DNA from 3 places in the Streptomyces sp. NPDC057253 genome. Region 1 is predicted to be linked to each of the others. Evidence: riboswitches for the same ligand, from Rfam matches in the RefSeq annotation. Region 1 holds a riboswitch; each other region holds the start of a gene.
What was found. A riboswitch is a leader RNA that binds a small molecule or an ion and turns the genes downstream of it on or off. The one in region 1 is predicted to bind cobalamin.

Region 2: it holds a riboswitch for cobalamin, as region 1 does, so the genes downstream of both, ACFULQ_RS38105 (HoxN/HupN/NixA family nickel/cobalt transporter) here and ACFULQ_RS27275 (prenyltransferase/squalene oxidase repeat-containing protein) in region 1, are expected to answer to the same signal.
Region 3: it holds a riboswitch for cobalamin, as region 1 does, so the genes downstream of both, ACFULQ_RS34215 (ribonucleoside-diphosphate reductase subunit alpha) here and ACFULQ_RS27275 (prenyltransferase/squalene oxidase repeat-containing protein) in region 1, are expected to answer to the same signal.

Annotation. Positions count from the first base shown of each region.
Region 1 is NZ_JBHUXV010000055.1:14,260-19,414, reverse strand. It holds gene ACFULQ_RS27285 (aldehyde dehydrogenase) at 1-1,318, opposite strand, end outside; gene ACFULQ_RS27280 (MBL fold metallo-hydrolase) at 1,495-2,520, shown strand; cobalamin riboswitch at 2,597-2,726, shown strand; gene ACFULQ_RS27275 (prenyltransferase/squalene oxidase repeat-containing protein) at 2,847-4,025, shown strand; gene ACFULQ_RS27270 (SCO2322 family protein) at 4,022-4,651, shown strand; gene ACFULQ_RS27265 (energy-coupling factor transporter transmembrane component T) at 4,644-5,155, shown strand, end outside.
Region 2 is NZ_JBHUXV010000107.1:16,265-21,419, reverse strand. It holds gene ACFULQ_RS38115 (nucleoside hydrolase) at 1-635, shown strand, start outside; gene ACFULQ_RS38110 (ArsR/SmtB family transcription factor) at 842-1,834, shown strand; gene ACFULQ_RS38105 (HoxN/HupN/NixA family nickel/cobalt transporter) at 1,937-3,067, opposite strand; cobalamin riboswitch at 3,094-3,282, opposite strand; gene ACFULQ_RS38100 (metalloregulator ArsR/SmtB family transcription factor) at 3,363-3,710, shown strand; gene ACFULQ_RS38095 (hypothetical protein) at 3,859-4,077, opposite strand; gene ACFULQ_RS38090 (hypothetical protein) at 4,122-4,361, opposite strand; gene ACFULQ_RS38085 (Lrp/AsnC family transcriptional regulator) at 4,374-4,865, opposite strand; gene ACFULQ_RS38080 (pyridoxal phosphate-dependent decarboxylase family protein) at 4,971-5,155, shown strand, end outside.
Region 3 is NZ_JBHUXV010000084.1:29,333-34,487, forward strand. It holds gene ACFULQ_RS34210 (ribonucleotide-diphosphate reductase subunit beta) at 1-12, opposite strand, end outside; gene ACFULQ_RS34215 (ribonucleoside-diphosphate reductase subunit alpha) at 12-2,381, opposite strand; cobalamin riboswitch at 2,505-2,641, opposite strand; gene ACFULQ_RS34220 (GNAT family N-acetyltransferase) at 2,687-3,193, opposite strand; gene mctP (monocarboxylate uptake permease MctP) at 3,323-4,933, opposite strand; gene ACFULQ_RS34230 (DUF3311 domain-containing protein) at 4,930-5,155, opposite strand, start outside.

The sequences.
Region 1 (5,155 bases):
CGTTGTACGTGCCGGTGCGGACCTGCTTCGCGACCTCGATGCCGCGCTCGACGTCGGCCGTCCACACGCTGCCGGACAGGCCGTAGTCGGAGTCGTTCGCGATCTTCACCGCCTCGGACTCGTCCCCGTACGGCAGCAGGCAGATCACCGGGCCGAAGATCTCCTCCCGCGCGATCCGCATCGAGTTGTCGACGTCCCCGAAGAGCGTCGGCTCGACGTACCAGCCGCGGTCCAGGCCGGCCGGACGCCCGCCGCCGGTGAGGATCTTCGCGCCCTCCTCCTGGCCGATCCTGATGTAGTCGAGGTTGCGCCGCTGCTGGCGCTCCGCGACCAGGGGGCCGACCTGGGTGGCCGGGTCCAGCGGATCGCCCACGACCAGGGAACTCGCCGCCGCCGCAAGGGCTTCGGCGAACTCGTCGTAGCGGGAGCGGGGCAGCAGGATGCGGGTCTGGGCCACACAGGCCTGGCCGTTGTTCATCCAGGCGGAGGGGACGATGCCCGCGACGGCCGTCTCGACGTCCGCGTCCGGCAGGACCACGGCCGCCGACTTCCCGCCCAACTCCAGTGTCACGCGCGTGAGGTTGCGGGCCGCGACCTCCATCACCCGCTTGCCCGCGCCCACCGAGCCGGTGAAGGAGACCTTGTCGATCCCCGGGTGCCCGACCAGGTACTCACTGACCTCACGGTCGGCCGGGAGGATCGACAGCACCCCCTCCGGCAGCCCGGCCTCCTTGGTGATCTCGGCCAGGATGTACGCGTCCAGCGGCGACTCGGGCGACGGCTTGAGCACCACCGTGCAGCCGGTGAGCAGCGCGGGCGCGAGCTTGGCGGCGGCCACGAACTGCGGGACGTTCCACGGCACCACGGCCGCCACGACCCCGACCGGCTCGCGGCGCACGAGGATGCGGCCGAGGACTCCGTCGCGGGTCTCCTCGTAGACGAAGTTCCGGGCGACCGTGATCGCCGAGTCCCAGACCATCATCGCGCCGAGGGCCTGGGCGAGGACGCTCCAGGAGTACGGCGAGCCGTTCTCGGAGGAGATCACGCGGGCGATCTCCTCGTGCCGTACCGCGATGGCGTCCTTGATCCGGGTGACGACCTCGATGCGCTCGTCGAGGGACATCCGCGGCCAGGGGCCCTCGTCGAAGGCGGTGCGGGCGGCGGCGACGGCCGCGTCCACGTCCGCGCGGGAGGCGTGCGGCACCCGTCCGATGACCTCCTGGGTGTGCGGGGAGATCACCTCGATGACGTCCTTGCCCAGGGGGTCGGTCAACTCCCCGCCGATGAACAGCTGTCCGTGTTCCACGAGCTCGGCCATGGCGAACGCCTCCCAGGGGCGGCTTGCTGACGATCCATCAGATAACCGGATACGGAACTGATACCAGTTCCACTCGGAGGAGTCCACGGCCCGCACGCCACGGCTGTTGGTGACCTCAGGCTACCGTCGAAACCCGTTCTAGTTATGATGGCCGGAACGCGGTGATTGGGGAGCTCATGGCGCAGGTGTACGACCATGGTGGCGGCGTCCGGTCCGTTCAGGTGCCCATCCCCGACAACCCCCTCGGCCACACGCTCGTGTACGTCGTCGAGACCGACCGGGGTCCGGTGCTGGTGGACACCGGGTGGGACGACCCGGCCTCCTGGGACACCCTCGCCGAGGGACTGACCGCGTGCGGGACCGGCGTCGGCGAGATCCACGGTGTGGTCATCACCCACCACCACCCCGATCACCACGGTCTGTCCGAACAGGTCCGGGAGGCCTCCGGCGCCTGGATCGCCATGCACGCGGCGGACTCCGCGATCGTGCGGCGCACCCGGGAGACCCGGGCCGAGCGCTGGTTCACCTATATGACGGCCAAGTTGGAGGCGGCGGGCGCCCCGGAGGAGCACGTGGCGCCTCTGCGCACCGCCCGCCGACGCCAACTCCCGGGCTTCTCGCCCGCGTTGCCCGACCGCGAGATCGTCCCCGGTGAGCTCCTGGACCTCCCCGGCCGCAGACTCCGCGCGATCTGGACCCCGGGACACACCCCCGGCCATGTCTGTCTGCACCTGGAGGAGGAGCACCCGGCTCACCTGCCGGGCCGCGGACGTCTGTTCTCCGGCGACCATCTGCTGCCCGAGATCACCCCGCACATCGGCCTGTACGAGGACCCCGACGACGCCACCGTGACCGACCCGCTGGGCGACTACCTCGACTCCCTGGAGCGGATCGGCCGCCTCGCGCCCGCCGAGGTCCTCCCCGCCCACCAGCACGTCTTCACCGACGCCGAGGCGCGCGTACGGGAGTTGCTCGCCCACCACGAGGAACGCCTCACCGACCTGCGCTCCCTCCTCGCCGAGCCCCTCACCCCCTGGCAGCTCGCCGAGCGCATGGAGTGGAACCGGCCCTGGGACCAGATCCCCTACGGCTCACGGAACATCGCGGTCTCCGAGGCCGAGGCGCATCTGCGGCGGCTGGTGAAGCTGGGGCGGGCGGAGGCGGTGACGGGGAGCGATCCGGTGACGTACGTGGCGGTCTGAGCACACCGGCTCCGGCTCCGCACAGGCTGATCAACGGAGGCAGCTCCGCACAGGCGCCCCTCAGCCGCTTCCCTACGGGCGAGTACAGTAGCCGGGTCGTCATCACACCCGTACGGGGGAAAGCCGGTGCAATTCCGGCGCTGACCCGCAACCGTAACCCGCCCCCACAGGCGGTGAGCCGGACTGCCCCGCACGGCCAGTGACCGGCTCGCGCGCACCGGCAACCGGCCGATGCGCGGCACCGTCGAGGTATACGGAGCCGAGCCGCCCGGGGGGGTCCTCCCGTGCTGCCCGGTTCCCCGCAGGGAGAAGGGCATCCGCCGATCATGAACGTCCGCCGCAGCGCCGCGGTCCTGGCCGCCGCCGTCGTGATCGGGGGTACGGCCACGCCCGCCGTCGCCGCATCGCCGTCCCCGAAGCCGTCCCTGCCCTCGGGGCTCTACGGCAGCGGCGACCCCACGTACGACGGGGTCTGGCGGCAGTCCTACGCGCTGATCGCCCTGCACCGGGTCCACGAAAACCCTCCCGCCGCGGCCGTCGAGTGGCTGGCCGGACAGCAGTGTGCGAACGGGGCGTTCCCGGCGTTCCGCGCGAACCCGGCCAAGGCCTGCGACGCCAAGCTGATGGTCGACACCAACAGCACCGCGGCCGCCGCCCAGGCCCTCTCCGCGGTCGGCGGGCACGACAGCGCGGTCACCGAGGCGGTGGCCTGGCTGAAGTCCGTCCAGAACAAGGACGGCGGCTGGGGCTACGCGCCCGGCGGGGCCAGCGACGCCAACTCGACGTCCGTGGTGATCGGCGCGCTCCACACGCAGGACCTCTCCGTCCCGGAGGTCCGCGTCGGCACGAAGTCGCCTTACGACGCCCTGCTGAAGCTGTCCCTGCCGTGTGCGGACGGGGGCGCCTTCGCCTACCAGCCGGACAAGAAGGGCGAGCTCAGGGCCAACGCGGACGCGACGGCGGCGGCGGTCGTCGCCGCGTCGGGGAGGGACCTGCTGACGGCGAAGCCCGACATCCGGGGTGAGCTCACCTGCGCCGACGCGCCGGACCTCACCCGGACGCGGGCCGCGACCAACGGAGCCGCCTATCTCGCCGCGGCCGTCGCGAAGGACGGCTACCTGAAGTCCGCTCTCCCCGGCGCCGAGAATCAGCCCGACTACGGCAACACGGCGGACGCGGTCGTCGCACTCGCCGTGCAGGGCGGTACCGGGGCCGCGCGCAAGCCCCTGGAGTGGCTGAAGCGGAACTCCGCGAAGTGGGCCGAGCAGAACGGCCCGGCGGCCTGGGCCCAGCTGATCCTCGCCGCCGAGGCGACCGGCACCGACCCGCGCGACTTCGGCGGCACGGACCTGGTGGAGCGGCTGACCGCGACCGGACCGACGCCGGTCAGCGCGTCCCAGGACGACTCCGGTACGTCCGTGTGGTGGATGGTCGGCGCGGGCCTCGCCGCCGGTGCGGGCATCGGCTTCCTCCTCAGCGCCCGCAACAAGAGGAAGCAGCCGTGATCCGCCGGGCGGCCCTCCTCGGCGTCCTCGCCGGGCTGCTCCTCGCCGTCGCGGGCCCGGCCCACGCCACCGGCTACCGCTACTGGTCCTTCTGGGACCGCACCGGCACGACCTGGACGTACGCCACGCAGGGCCCCTCGACCGCGGTCCCCTCGGACGGCGACGTCCAGGGCTTCCGCTTCGCGGTGAGCGAGGACTCGGCGGACGCGAGCAGGCCCCGCGGGTCGGCGTCGTTCACGGCGATCTGCGCGCGCACGCCGGCCCAGGAGGGCCGAAAGCGCGTGGCCCTGGTCATCGACTTCGGTACGGCCGCGGACGCGCCCTCCGGTGAGCAGCCCCCGGCGCAGCGCGGCGCGTGCGCGGTGGTGCCCCGCGACGCGACGACCGCGGAGGCCCTGGCGACGGTCGCGAAGCCGCTCCGCTACAACACGAACGCCCTGCTCTGCGCGATCTCGGGGTACCCCCGGACGGGTTGCGGTGAGGCGGTGACAGGGTCGAAGAAGGCGGCACCCGCCGAGAAGAAGCACGACGACGGCCCGTCGCTGGGCCTGTGGGCGGGAGCGGCGGCCGTAGTGGCACTGGCCGCCGCAGCGACCTGGCAGGCGAGGCGCCGCCGCGATGCGTAGCGAGGCCGGACACCCGACGGACGGCACCGACACCGGCACAGGTCCCGGCACCGGCACCGGCACTGACCCCGACACCGGCACCCGACCTGCCCCGCCGGCCCCCCGCCCGGCGTCCCTGCACCCCGGTGCCTGGTGGCTCTGGGCTCTCGGTCTCGGTGTCGCGGCCACCCGGACCGGCAACCCGCTGCTCCTCGCGCTCCTCGTCGCCGTCTCCGCCCACGTGGTGGCCACGTGCCGCCGGCCCTCCCCCTGGTCCCGGTCCTACGCCGCCTTCCTCAAGCTCGCCCTCGCCGTCCTCCTCGTCCGCCTCCTGTTCACCGTCGTGCTCGGCTCCCCCGTGCCCGGCACCCACGTCCTGGTCACGCTCCCCGAACTCCCGCTCCCCGACTGGGCGCAGGGCATCCGGCTCGGCGGCAGGGTGACCGCGGAGTCCCTCGTCTTCGCCCTCTACGACGGCCTGAGACTGGCCACGCTCCTCATCTGCGTGGGCGCCGCGAACACCCT
Region 2 (5,155 bases), on a different contig from region 1:
TGCTCAGGCGGGAGATCCTCGCCTCGCCCCGGCCGGTCACCCTGATCCCCACCGCGCCGCTCACCAACATCGCGCTGCTGCTTCGTACGCACCCCGACGTGGTGCGCAACATCGAGCGGATCGTGTTCATGGGCGGTGCGGTGGCGACCGGGAACGCCACGCCGGTCGCGGAGTTCAACGTCTGGCACGACCCCGAGGCGGCCGCCGTCCTGCTCACCGCGGGTGTGCCGATCACGATGTACGGCCTGGACGTCTTCGAGCGGGTCGTCGTCCCGGCCGCCGACGTCCAGCGGCTGCGGGCGAGCGCGGAGCCCAGTCTGCGCATGGCCGGTGAACTGCTCGCCCACCGGGATCCGGCCGCGTCCGGAGACCCCACCCCCACCGGCGGGCTCGGCGACGCGGGCGCGGTCTGCGCGGTCGTCGATCCGGACGGGCTGACGACCGAACTCCTGCCGGTCGAGGTGAGCCTGGCCCCTGGCCCGACCCGCGGCCAGACCGTCGTCGACCGCCGGCGGCGGCCCGGCGAGTCCGAGATCCACGGGGGCGAGCGCGAAGTGACCCTCGTGGACGTGGGGTTGGACGTGGACGTGGAGCGGTACGTGAAGCTGTGGCTGACGGCGGTGGAGGGGGTCTAGGCACCGACCTCGCCGAGAGGTGGCACCGGCCTCGCCGAGGAGGGGGTCTAGGCACCGGCTTCGTCGAGAGGTGGCATCGATCTCGCCGAGAGGCGGAGGACGGGCGGGCTGACCGAATGCCCCCTTGTCCCCGCCCCCGGCACTCCGTCATCGTCGAAGCGCACCGCCCCCCACCCGATGACCGACCACCATCGGAGAACCCCCCCATGCTGCGGGTGCACTTCACCGCCGACGACCTCGCACGTGTGCGCGTGGCCGCCGCCCCCGACCCGCTCTGGGAGATCACCAACAGCTTCCAGGCGCTCGCCGGGCAGGACGCGCCGCTGCTCTTCGGCGACTGGCGGCGGCTGGTCCGCGCACGGCTGCGCCCGGCGCCCGCGCTGCTCGCCGCGCTGCTGCCGGCGCGCGGCTACACACCGGACTTCCTCACCCCCCACCTCGACGGCCGCCACGACCTGGAGGACGCCGTCGACACCGTGCTGCGCACGCCCCGCACCGCGCTGCGCAGGGACCTGACCGCGTTCGCCGCCTCCCCGCGCCGCACCCGCCCGCTGCCGTCCGAGGCCCGCGCCCTGGCCGACGGCGAACCCCCGGCGCTGCGCCGCCTGGGCGCCGCCCTGCACGGCTACCACCGGCACGCGCTCGCCCCGTTCTGGCCGCACATCCGGGCCCAGGTGGACGCCGACCGGGCCGTCCGGGCCCGCGAGGTGCTGGACGGCGGCACGGACGGGCTGCTGGCGAGCTTCGGTCCCGTGCTGCGCTGGCGGCCGCCGGTGCTGGAGGCCGACTATCCCGTCAAGCGCGAACTCCGTCTCGGTGGAAGGGGGTTGCTGCTCCAGCCTTCCCTGTTCTGCCTGCGCAGACCGGTCACGGTGGCCGCCCCCGAGCTGCCGCCGGTCCTCGTCTACCCCATCCAGCCCGCCCTCGGCTGGGTCCGGCCACCCGGCCGCCCCGTGTCCGGCGCCGGCCTCGCCGCGCTCATCGGCCGGACCCGCGCGGCGATCCTCGAGGACGCCGAGACCGGCCGTACGACCGGTGAGCTCGCCCGGCGGCTCGGGATCTCCGGGGCGGCCGCGAGCCAGCACACGGCGGTGCTGCGCCGGGCCGGGCTGCTGCTGAGCGTGCGCCGCGGCAGACATGTCGTGCACACCGTCACCCCGGCGGGGCGGGCGCTGCTCGAAGGGACGGGCTCCGCTTGAAACGTTTGAAAGGGTTGGGTTCCGTTCAAGCCGAGAACTGGGTCGGCGCCGGCTCCTACCGCGACAGCAGCAACTCCTGCAACGGGCGCCCGATCTGGTCCCTCAGGAACTGCTGATGCCCCACCGCTGCTCCACCTTGGCCAGCCGCCAGTAGGCGATCGCCGCCGCCCACACCACCACGAACAGGCCGACGATGACGTAACCGACGTTGTCGAGGTCGATCTCGGCGATCCAGGTGGTGAGGGCGTCGGTGAGGGCGAACTTGTCGTGCAGGACGCCGACGAGCTCGATCGTGCCGATGAAGAAGGCGACCGCGATGGACAGTCCGGTGATGGCGAGGTTGTAGAACACCTTGCGCACCGGGTTGGAGAAGGCCCACTGGTAGGCGAAGTTCATGAAGGTGCCGTCGAGGGTGTCGAACAGGCTCATGCCGGCGGCGAAGAGGAGGGGCAGGCACAGGATCGCGTACCAGGGCAGTCCGGCGGCCGCGCCCGACCCGGCCATCACCATCAGCGTGACCTCGGTGGCCGTGTCGAAGCCGAGCCCGAACAGGAAGCCCAGCGGGAACATCTGCCCGGGGCGGGTGACGGACTTGGTGAGGCGTCCGAGGATCCGGTTCATGAAGCCCCGGGAATCCAGGTGCTGCTCCAGCTCCTTCTCGTCGTAGGACCCCGCCCGCATCGCCCGGAAGACCTTCAGGATGCCGATCAGGGCGACCAGGTTGAGGGCGGCGATGAGGTAGAGGAAGGTGCCGGAGATGGTCGTACCGAGGAATCCGAGCACCTGGTGGGTGCTGGAGCCCTCGTTCATGACCTTGCCGGCGAGCTGGGTGCCGCCGGCGATGAGCGCGGCGAGCAGGACGACGACGCTGGAGTGTCCGAGGGCGAACCAGAACCCCACCGACACCGGCCGCTTGCCGTCGGCCATCAGCTTGCGGGTGGTGTTGTCGATCGCGGCGATGTGGTCGGCGTCGAAGGCGTGCCGCATGCCGAGGGTGTAGGCGGTGATGCCGAGTCCGACGCCGAAGGCCTTGGTGCCGACCTCGTAGTGGGCGGGGACGACGAGCAGGAAGAGGATGCCGAAGGCGACGACGTGCAGGGCGGCGATCGTCGCCAGCAGTCCGACGGTCTTGACGGTGTCCTCACGCCGCCAGCGGAAACCAGTTGGGGCGCCGACATCGGCACCGGCCCCCGTGGCAGGGTTCGTGGCCCTGGACAGGGCAGGCTCGGTCATACGGTCAGCTCCAACACCTCGTGGATCAGTTCCTGACGTGCCGTGGCCGGTCTCCTGGCTTACGGGTCCTGCGTGTCAGCGCCTGCCTTCCCAGTCGTACGACCAGTGGCTTCGACGGCACGGACACTTCCCGATCACAGTGGCGAGGGCCGCGCCGGTCTGGACCTTGAGGGGTCGTCACCGGCTTCCCGAGCACCACGGCCCGCTCACCGTAGGGGGTGCCGGCCTCCCCTGCATAGCTGCGCACCTGCGCAGGTATGGAAGATCACATACGGTCGCCTGCGAGGATGAGCCCATGCACCTCGTCCCGGCCGACCGAGCCGATCGCCGCACCATCGACGGACACCGGGTGTGCGACGCCATAGCCGCGATCGGCGACCCGGGGGACGTGCGCACCTGGTCCGACCGCTTCGCCCTCCTCGCCGACCCCAACCGCCTCTCCCTCCTCCTCGCCCTGCACCGCACCGGCCCGCTCGCGGTCTCCGACCTCGCGATCGCGACGGGCATGAACGACCCGGCCGTGTCCCAGGCGCTACGGCTGCTGCGCGCGGCCGGGGTCGTGGCGGGAGAGAAGGAGGGGCGTGTGGTGCGGTACCGGGTGGTGGACGAGGCGGTACGGGGGCTGCTGAAGCAGGTGTCCTAGCCCTGTCCTGGTCCTGGTAGGGCTGAAGAGCCCCGCTCACGGGGTGATGGCGGTGGCGATTGCGGCGGTGCGTGCCGACGCGGCGTCCGGGTGGGCGAGCGGACCGGCCCACGTGGACCGCGCCCCGGCAGCCGGGGCGGCTTTCGCCTCACTCCTCCGGCCCCCACCGGTCCGGTCCCACCCCGCGCCAGTCGATCCAGGTCGACTCCGCCACCTCCGCCGCGTCGATCTCCAGGCCCGCTCGGCGGAGGAACTCGGCCACGTCGGTCAGGTTGTGGGCGAGGCCCAGGATCTCGCCGTCCACGCGTACGCGGCGGCCGCCCGTGGGGGAGGGCGGGTGGACGATCACTCGGATCGGGCCGGACATGTCTTCAGGATCGTCCGCGGTGTACGGTCCCGCACTTCGGTCCGTCATCGGTCGAGCCGGCCGGTCTGGTCCTCGGAGCCGGCCGACCGGCCGAGGTCACGGAGTGCCCACCACTCGGCCGGGCGGGGCCGCCGCCGCTCCCAGTGGGGATGGAAGTACGTCTCGGTCGACAGCCGGTGCAGGCGTCGGCGCAGCTCGGTGCGGTCGGGGTGGTCGGCGAGCCGCCGGTACGTGGCGCTCCACTCCCGCTGTGCCCGGGCGAGGTCGTCGGGGAACGATCGCATGCCCGAATTCAATCATGTGTTCGATTTTTTGGGCCAGGAGGTGAGGGGCAGCGGGCCGCGGTCGACGACGGTGCGGATGCAGAAGGTGCTGCGGGCGTCGCGGACGGGACCGATGGCCAGGATCTGGTCGGTGAGCACCTTTTCGAAGGTGCGCAGGTCGGGCACGGCGAGTTCGACGAAGAAGTCGGCGTCGCCGGAGACCACATGGCAGGCGACCACGTGGTCGATCGACTTCAGCGCCTCCTCGACCACCTGGGCCGTGGTGCGCGAGTGCTCGACCTTGAGGGACAGGAACACCGTCAGTCCGAGACCCAGGCGCTCACGGTCCAGGTCGGCCCGGTAGCCGGCCAGCACCCCGTCCTCCTCCAGCGCCTTGGTGCGGCGCAGACAGGACGAGGGGGACAGGCGTACGGCCTCGGCGAGGTCGACGTTGGGGGTGCGGCCGTGACGCTGGAGGTGGTCCAGGATCGCCCGGTCGATACGGTCGTACAGGGGGCGTGGCATGAAATGCAGCATATCGGTGCCATCGAAGAACGATCGTGCGCCAAAGGGCCGTACGGGCACTCGCTGCGCCATCGGATGCCGGGGTCGGCGGCGCATCGTAGCCCCATGCACCCCTTTCCCCTGGAACCCGACCGCGCCGACATGGCCGAGATGGGCCGTCTCGTCCTGGACCGTGTTGTCGACCGCACCGAGAACCTCGCCGCCCGCCCCGCGACCAGCCCCCTGCCGCCGCGGGCCGAGGCCGAGCTCGTGGAGTCCCTCCTGGCGCCGCCGCCCGCCCGGGGCGGCAG
Region 3 (5,155 bases), on a different contig from region 1:
TTCGGTGGTCATTACTGGCAGGCCTCGCAGGACTCGGGGTTCTCAAGGGAGCAGGCGATCGCTTCTTCCGACGTCACCTGCTGGACGGGGACAGTGGCCTGAGCCGCGCGGGCGATCCTCGTCGCCGGGCGCGAGCGCAGGTAGTACGTCGTCTTGAGCCCGGACTTCCAGGCGTACGCGTACATCGAGGAGAGCTTGCCGATGGTCGGCGTCTCCAGGAACAGGTTCAGGGACTGCGACTGGTCGAGGAACGGGGTCCGCGCCGCCGCCATGTCGATCAGCGCGCGCTGCGGGATCTCCCATGCCGTGCGGTACAACGCCCGTACGTCCGCGGGGATCCACGCGAAGTCCTGCACCGAGCCGTTCGCGTCGCGCAGCGCCTCACGGGTGCGGGCGTCCCAGACGCCGAGCTCCTTGAGCTCCCGCACCAGGTACGAGTTGACCTGGAGGAACTCCCCGGACAGCGTCTCGCGCTTGAACAGGTTGGAGACCTGCGGCTCGATGCACTCGTACACCCCGGCGATCGAGGCAATGGTCGCGGTGGGCGCGATGGCGAGCAGCAGGGAGTTGCGCAGACCGGTGGTGGCGATGCGCTCACGCAGTGCGGCCCAGCGCTCGGGCCAGTTCGACGTGACGTCGTAGTGGTCGGGGTGCAGCACGCCCCGCGCGGTACGGGTCTTCTCCCATGCCGGAAGCGGACCGTTGCGCTCGGCGAGGTCGGCGGAGGCCTCGTAGGCGGCGAGCATGATGCGCTCGGCGATCCGCGTGGAGAGGGCCTTGGCCTCCGGCGAGTCGAAGGGCAGCCGCAGCTTGAAGAAGACGTCCTGGAGGCCCATCGCGCCAAGGCCCACCGGCCGCCACTTGGCGTTGGACCGCCCGGCCTGCTCGGTCGGGTAGAAGTTGATGTCGACGACCCGGTCCAGGAAGGTGACGGCGGTGCGGACGGTGGCGTCCAGCCGCTCCCAGTCGAGGTCGCCCGCCGCCGGGTCGACGAACGCGCCGAGGTTCACCGAGCCCAGGTTGCAGACCGCCGTCTCCCCGTCGTCGGTGACCTCCAGGATCTCCGTGCAGAGGTTGGAGGAGTGGACCGTGTGCCCGGGCAGGGCCGTCTGGTTGGCGGTGCGGTTGGCGGCGTCCTTGAAGGTCATCCAGCCGTTGCCGGTCTGCGCGAGGGTGCGCATCATGCGGCCGTACAGGTCCCGGGCGGGGATGGTCTTGCGGGCGAGGCCCCGCTCCTCGGCCTTCCGGTAGGCCGCGTCGAACCCCTCGCCCCACAGGTCGACCAGTTCGGGCACATCGGCGGGCGAGAAGAGGGACCACTCGGCGTCCGCGTTCACCCGCCGCATGAACTCGTCCGGGATCCAGTGCGCGAGGTTCAGGTTGTGCGTACGGCGGGCGTCCTCACCGGTGTTGTCCCTGAGCTCCAGGAACTCCTCGATGTCGGAGTGCCAGGTCTCCAGGTAGACCGCGGCGGCACCTTTGCGCCGGCCGCCCTGGTTCACGGCGGCCACGCTCGCGTCCAGCGTCTTCAGGAACGGGACGATGCCGTTGGAGTGCCCGTTGGTGCCGCGGATCAGCGAACCGCGGCTGCGGACGCGGGAGTACGCGATGCCGATGCCGCCCGCGTGCTTGGAGAGCCGGGCCACCTGGTGGTAGCGGTCGTAGATGGAGTCCAGCTCGTCCATCGGGGAGTCGAGGAGGTAGCAGGACGACATCTGGGGGTGCCGGGTGCCGGAGTTGAAGAGGGTGGGGGAGGAGGGGAGGTAGTCGAGTCGGCTCATGAGCCCGTAGAGCGCGGCGACCTCGTCGAGAGCCCGCCTGGTGTCGTCCTCGGCGAGACCGGCGGCGACCCGGAGCATGAAGTGCTGGGGCGTCTCGATGACCTTGCGGGTGATCGGGTGCCGGAGCAGGTAGCGGCTGTGCAGGGTGCGCAGGCCGAAGTAGCCGAAGCGGTCGTCCCCCTGAGGGTCGATGAGCGAGTCCAGGCGGTCGGCGTGGATGCGTACGAACTCGGCCGTACGGTCGGCGATCAGACCCTCGCGGTGCCCGACCGCGACGGATCGGGTGAACGAGGTGACGCCCTGCGAGGCGGCCTCGGCGGCGATGGAGATCGTCAGCAGCCGGGCGGCCAGCCTGCTGTAGGCGGGGTCCTCGGAGATGAGCCCGGCCGCGGCCTCGGTGGCCAGCTCCCGCAACTCCGACTCGTCGGCCCGGGCGGACCGGCCGCGGAGCGCGGCGGCGGCGACCCGGCCGGGGTCCGCGTCGGGAAGGTCGGCGGTCAGCTCGGTCAGGGTCCGCAGCAGCGCGGCACCGGGGCCGTCGTTCTCCTGCTCGGTCCGCTCGATCGCTGCTGAAGCCGGGTCGGCTGGCGCGATGGTCACGTGGGGCTCTCCCTCGCTGGCACGGGGGCCTTGCGGAGGGCAGGGGGCAGCACACGAGCGCGCACGGCGTCGCGTCCACCGGCCCATTCCACGAGGCCCGGACGTCATGACACCCGGGCCACGGTGGCCGGATGTGCTGTCGGCAGGTCCTCGGACTTACCCTCATATGCGCTTGTGCGCGCATGAGTACACCGTTGCGGGACAGTTCCGGATTCGCACCGGATTCCCCTGCGGCGACAGCGAGCATGAGCATACATCTTGTGCCGGGTGGTGGAAGCAGGCCCATATGTTGTGTCGCGGCGACTTCAGAGCGTCAACTGGTAGGTGAGGAGGGTGAAGTCGTCGCCGGGGACCGGCCGCCAGTCGCGCTCGGGGGCTCGGGTGAAGCCGAAGCGCTCGTAGAGGCGGTGGGCGGTGTGCATGGTGGGCTGGGTGCACAGGACCAGGCCGGTGAGGCTGCCTGCGGCGCTCGCGCGGTCGATGCAGGCCTGGACGAGGGCTTGTCCCACGCCTTGGCCGCGGGCCTCGTGGGACACAGCGAGCATGCGGATCTCGGCCTCTCCGGGGCGGGCCAGCTCCGCCATGGGGCCGGGGGAGGGGACGTAGGTGACTCCGCCGAGGATGCGGTCGTCCGCCGTGGCCACCAGGACGTCGGCTTCCGCGGCCCGCTTGGCCACGTTCTTGAGTTCCTGGAAGTACCAGTCGGCGTCGTCGCCGAACGCGAGGAGGCCGTCGTTCAGGTAGGCCCTTGCCGTGATGTCGCCGAGGGTTTCGTAGTCGGTGGGTTCTGCGGGGCGGATCAGGATGGTCATGCGGGTGAGTGTGCACGAAAGCGGGCCACCGAGGAGGGTTGCTCTCGGTGGCCCGCTGCCGGGTGTGTGGGGTTGCTCGCGTCCACGCGGCGGAGCCGCACATCGAAACAGCCCCGCGCCCCTGAGGAGTCAGTGCGAGGTTCCTGCGGTAGCGGGCGGAAGCTCCACCTCCACCCCCGGGTCGCCCGCGTCCGCCGTGTAGTCCTCCGGGCTGGTCTCGTCGATGCCGTCGGGGGCCTTCGCCGCCTTCAGGACGAAGGTCAGGACCACCGTGACGACGACGTTGAGGACGAACGCCGTCAGGCCGATGTAGCCGATCTCGCCGATGCCCGGGATCTCCTTCGCCGAGCCGCCGAAGTGCTTCTGGGTCGGGGAGGCGACGCCGTACGCGGCGACCGTGCCGTAGATCATGCCGACCGCCCAGCCGGCGAGCAGCGCCCAGCGGTGGAACCAGCGGGTGAACAGGCCGCCGACCAGGGCCGGGAAGGTCTGGAGGATCCAGATGCCGCCCAGGAGCTGGAAGTTGATGGCGACCGTCTTGTCCATCGTCAGGACGAAGACCAGCGCGCCGACCTTCACCAGGAGCGAGACCAGCTTGGAGACCTTGGTCTCCTGGGCCGGGGTCGCGTCCGGCTTGATGAAGTCCTTGTAGATGTTGCGGGTGAAGAGGTTCGCGGCCGCGATCGACATGATGGCCGCGGGGACCAGCGCGCCGATGCCGATGGCCGCGAAGGCCACGCCCGCGAACCAGTCCGGGAACATGTCCTCGAAGAGCTGCGGGATCGCCAGCTGCGGGTTGGTGACCTTGACCCCGGCCGCGATCGCCATGAAGCCGAGCAGGGCCAGCAGGCCGAGCATCAGTGAGTACAGCGGCAGGATCGTGGTGTTGCGGCGGATCACCTCACGGCTGCGGGAGGAGAGCGTCGCGGTGATCGAGTGCGGGTACATGAAGAGCGCGAGCGCGGAGCCCAACGCCAGCGTGGCGTACGTCCACTGGCCCGCCTCCAGGGGGACCAGTCCGCCCGCCTTGGCCGCCGTGTACTTCTCGCTCGCCGCGCCGAAGACGTCGGCGAAGCCGCCCAGTTTGATCGGGATGTAGATGATCGCCACCGCGATGACGATGTAGATCAGCGTGTCCTTCACGAACGCGATCAGGGCGGGGGCCCGGAGGCCCGAGGAGTACGTGTAGGCCGCGAGGACGCCGAAGGCGATCAGCAGCGGCAGGTCCTTCACGAACCAGTTGGTGTTCTCGCCGCCGCCGACGCCCATCACGTCCAGGACGGCCTGGATGCCGACCAGTTGGAGCGCGATGTACGGCATGGTCGCGAGGATGCCGGTGACCGCCACGGCGAGCGACAGGCCCTTGGAGCCGAACCGGCCGCGCACGAAGTCAGAGGTCGTCACGTACCCGTGCTTGTGGGAGACCGACCACAGGCGGGGCAGGAAGGTGAAGATCAGCGGGTACACCAGGATCGTGTACGGCACCGCGAAGAAGCCGGCCGCGCCCGCCGCGTAGATCGCCGCGGGCACCGCGACGAAGGTGTACGCCGTGTACAGGTCGCCGCCCAGCAGGAACCAGGTGACCCAGGTGCCGAACGAGCGGCCGCCCAGGCCCCATTCGTCCAGCGAGTGCTCGTTCTCGGCCTTGCGCCAGCGCGCGGCCAGGAAGCCCATGACCGTGACGGCCAGGAAGAAGAGGATGAAGACGGCGAGAGCCACGCCGTTGACGCCGTCGTTCACTTCGAACCTCCACGACGGGCACGCTGGTCACGCTGCCACAGCTGGTACGCGATCATCGTCAGCGCGGTGGAGATCAGCACCCACAGCATCTGGTACCAGTAGAAGAACGGGATGCCGATGAACTCGGGGTCCACCTTCGCGTACGAGCCGACCCACAGCATCGCCACGAACGGGGCGAGCAGGCAGAGGGCGATGACCACCCGCACCGGCGTCACCACCGGT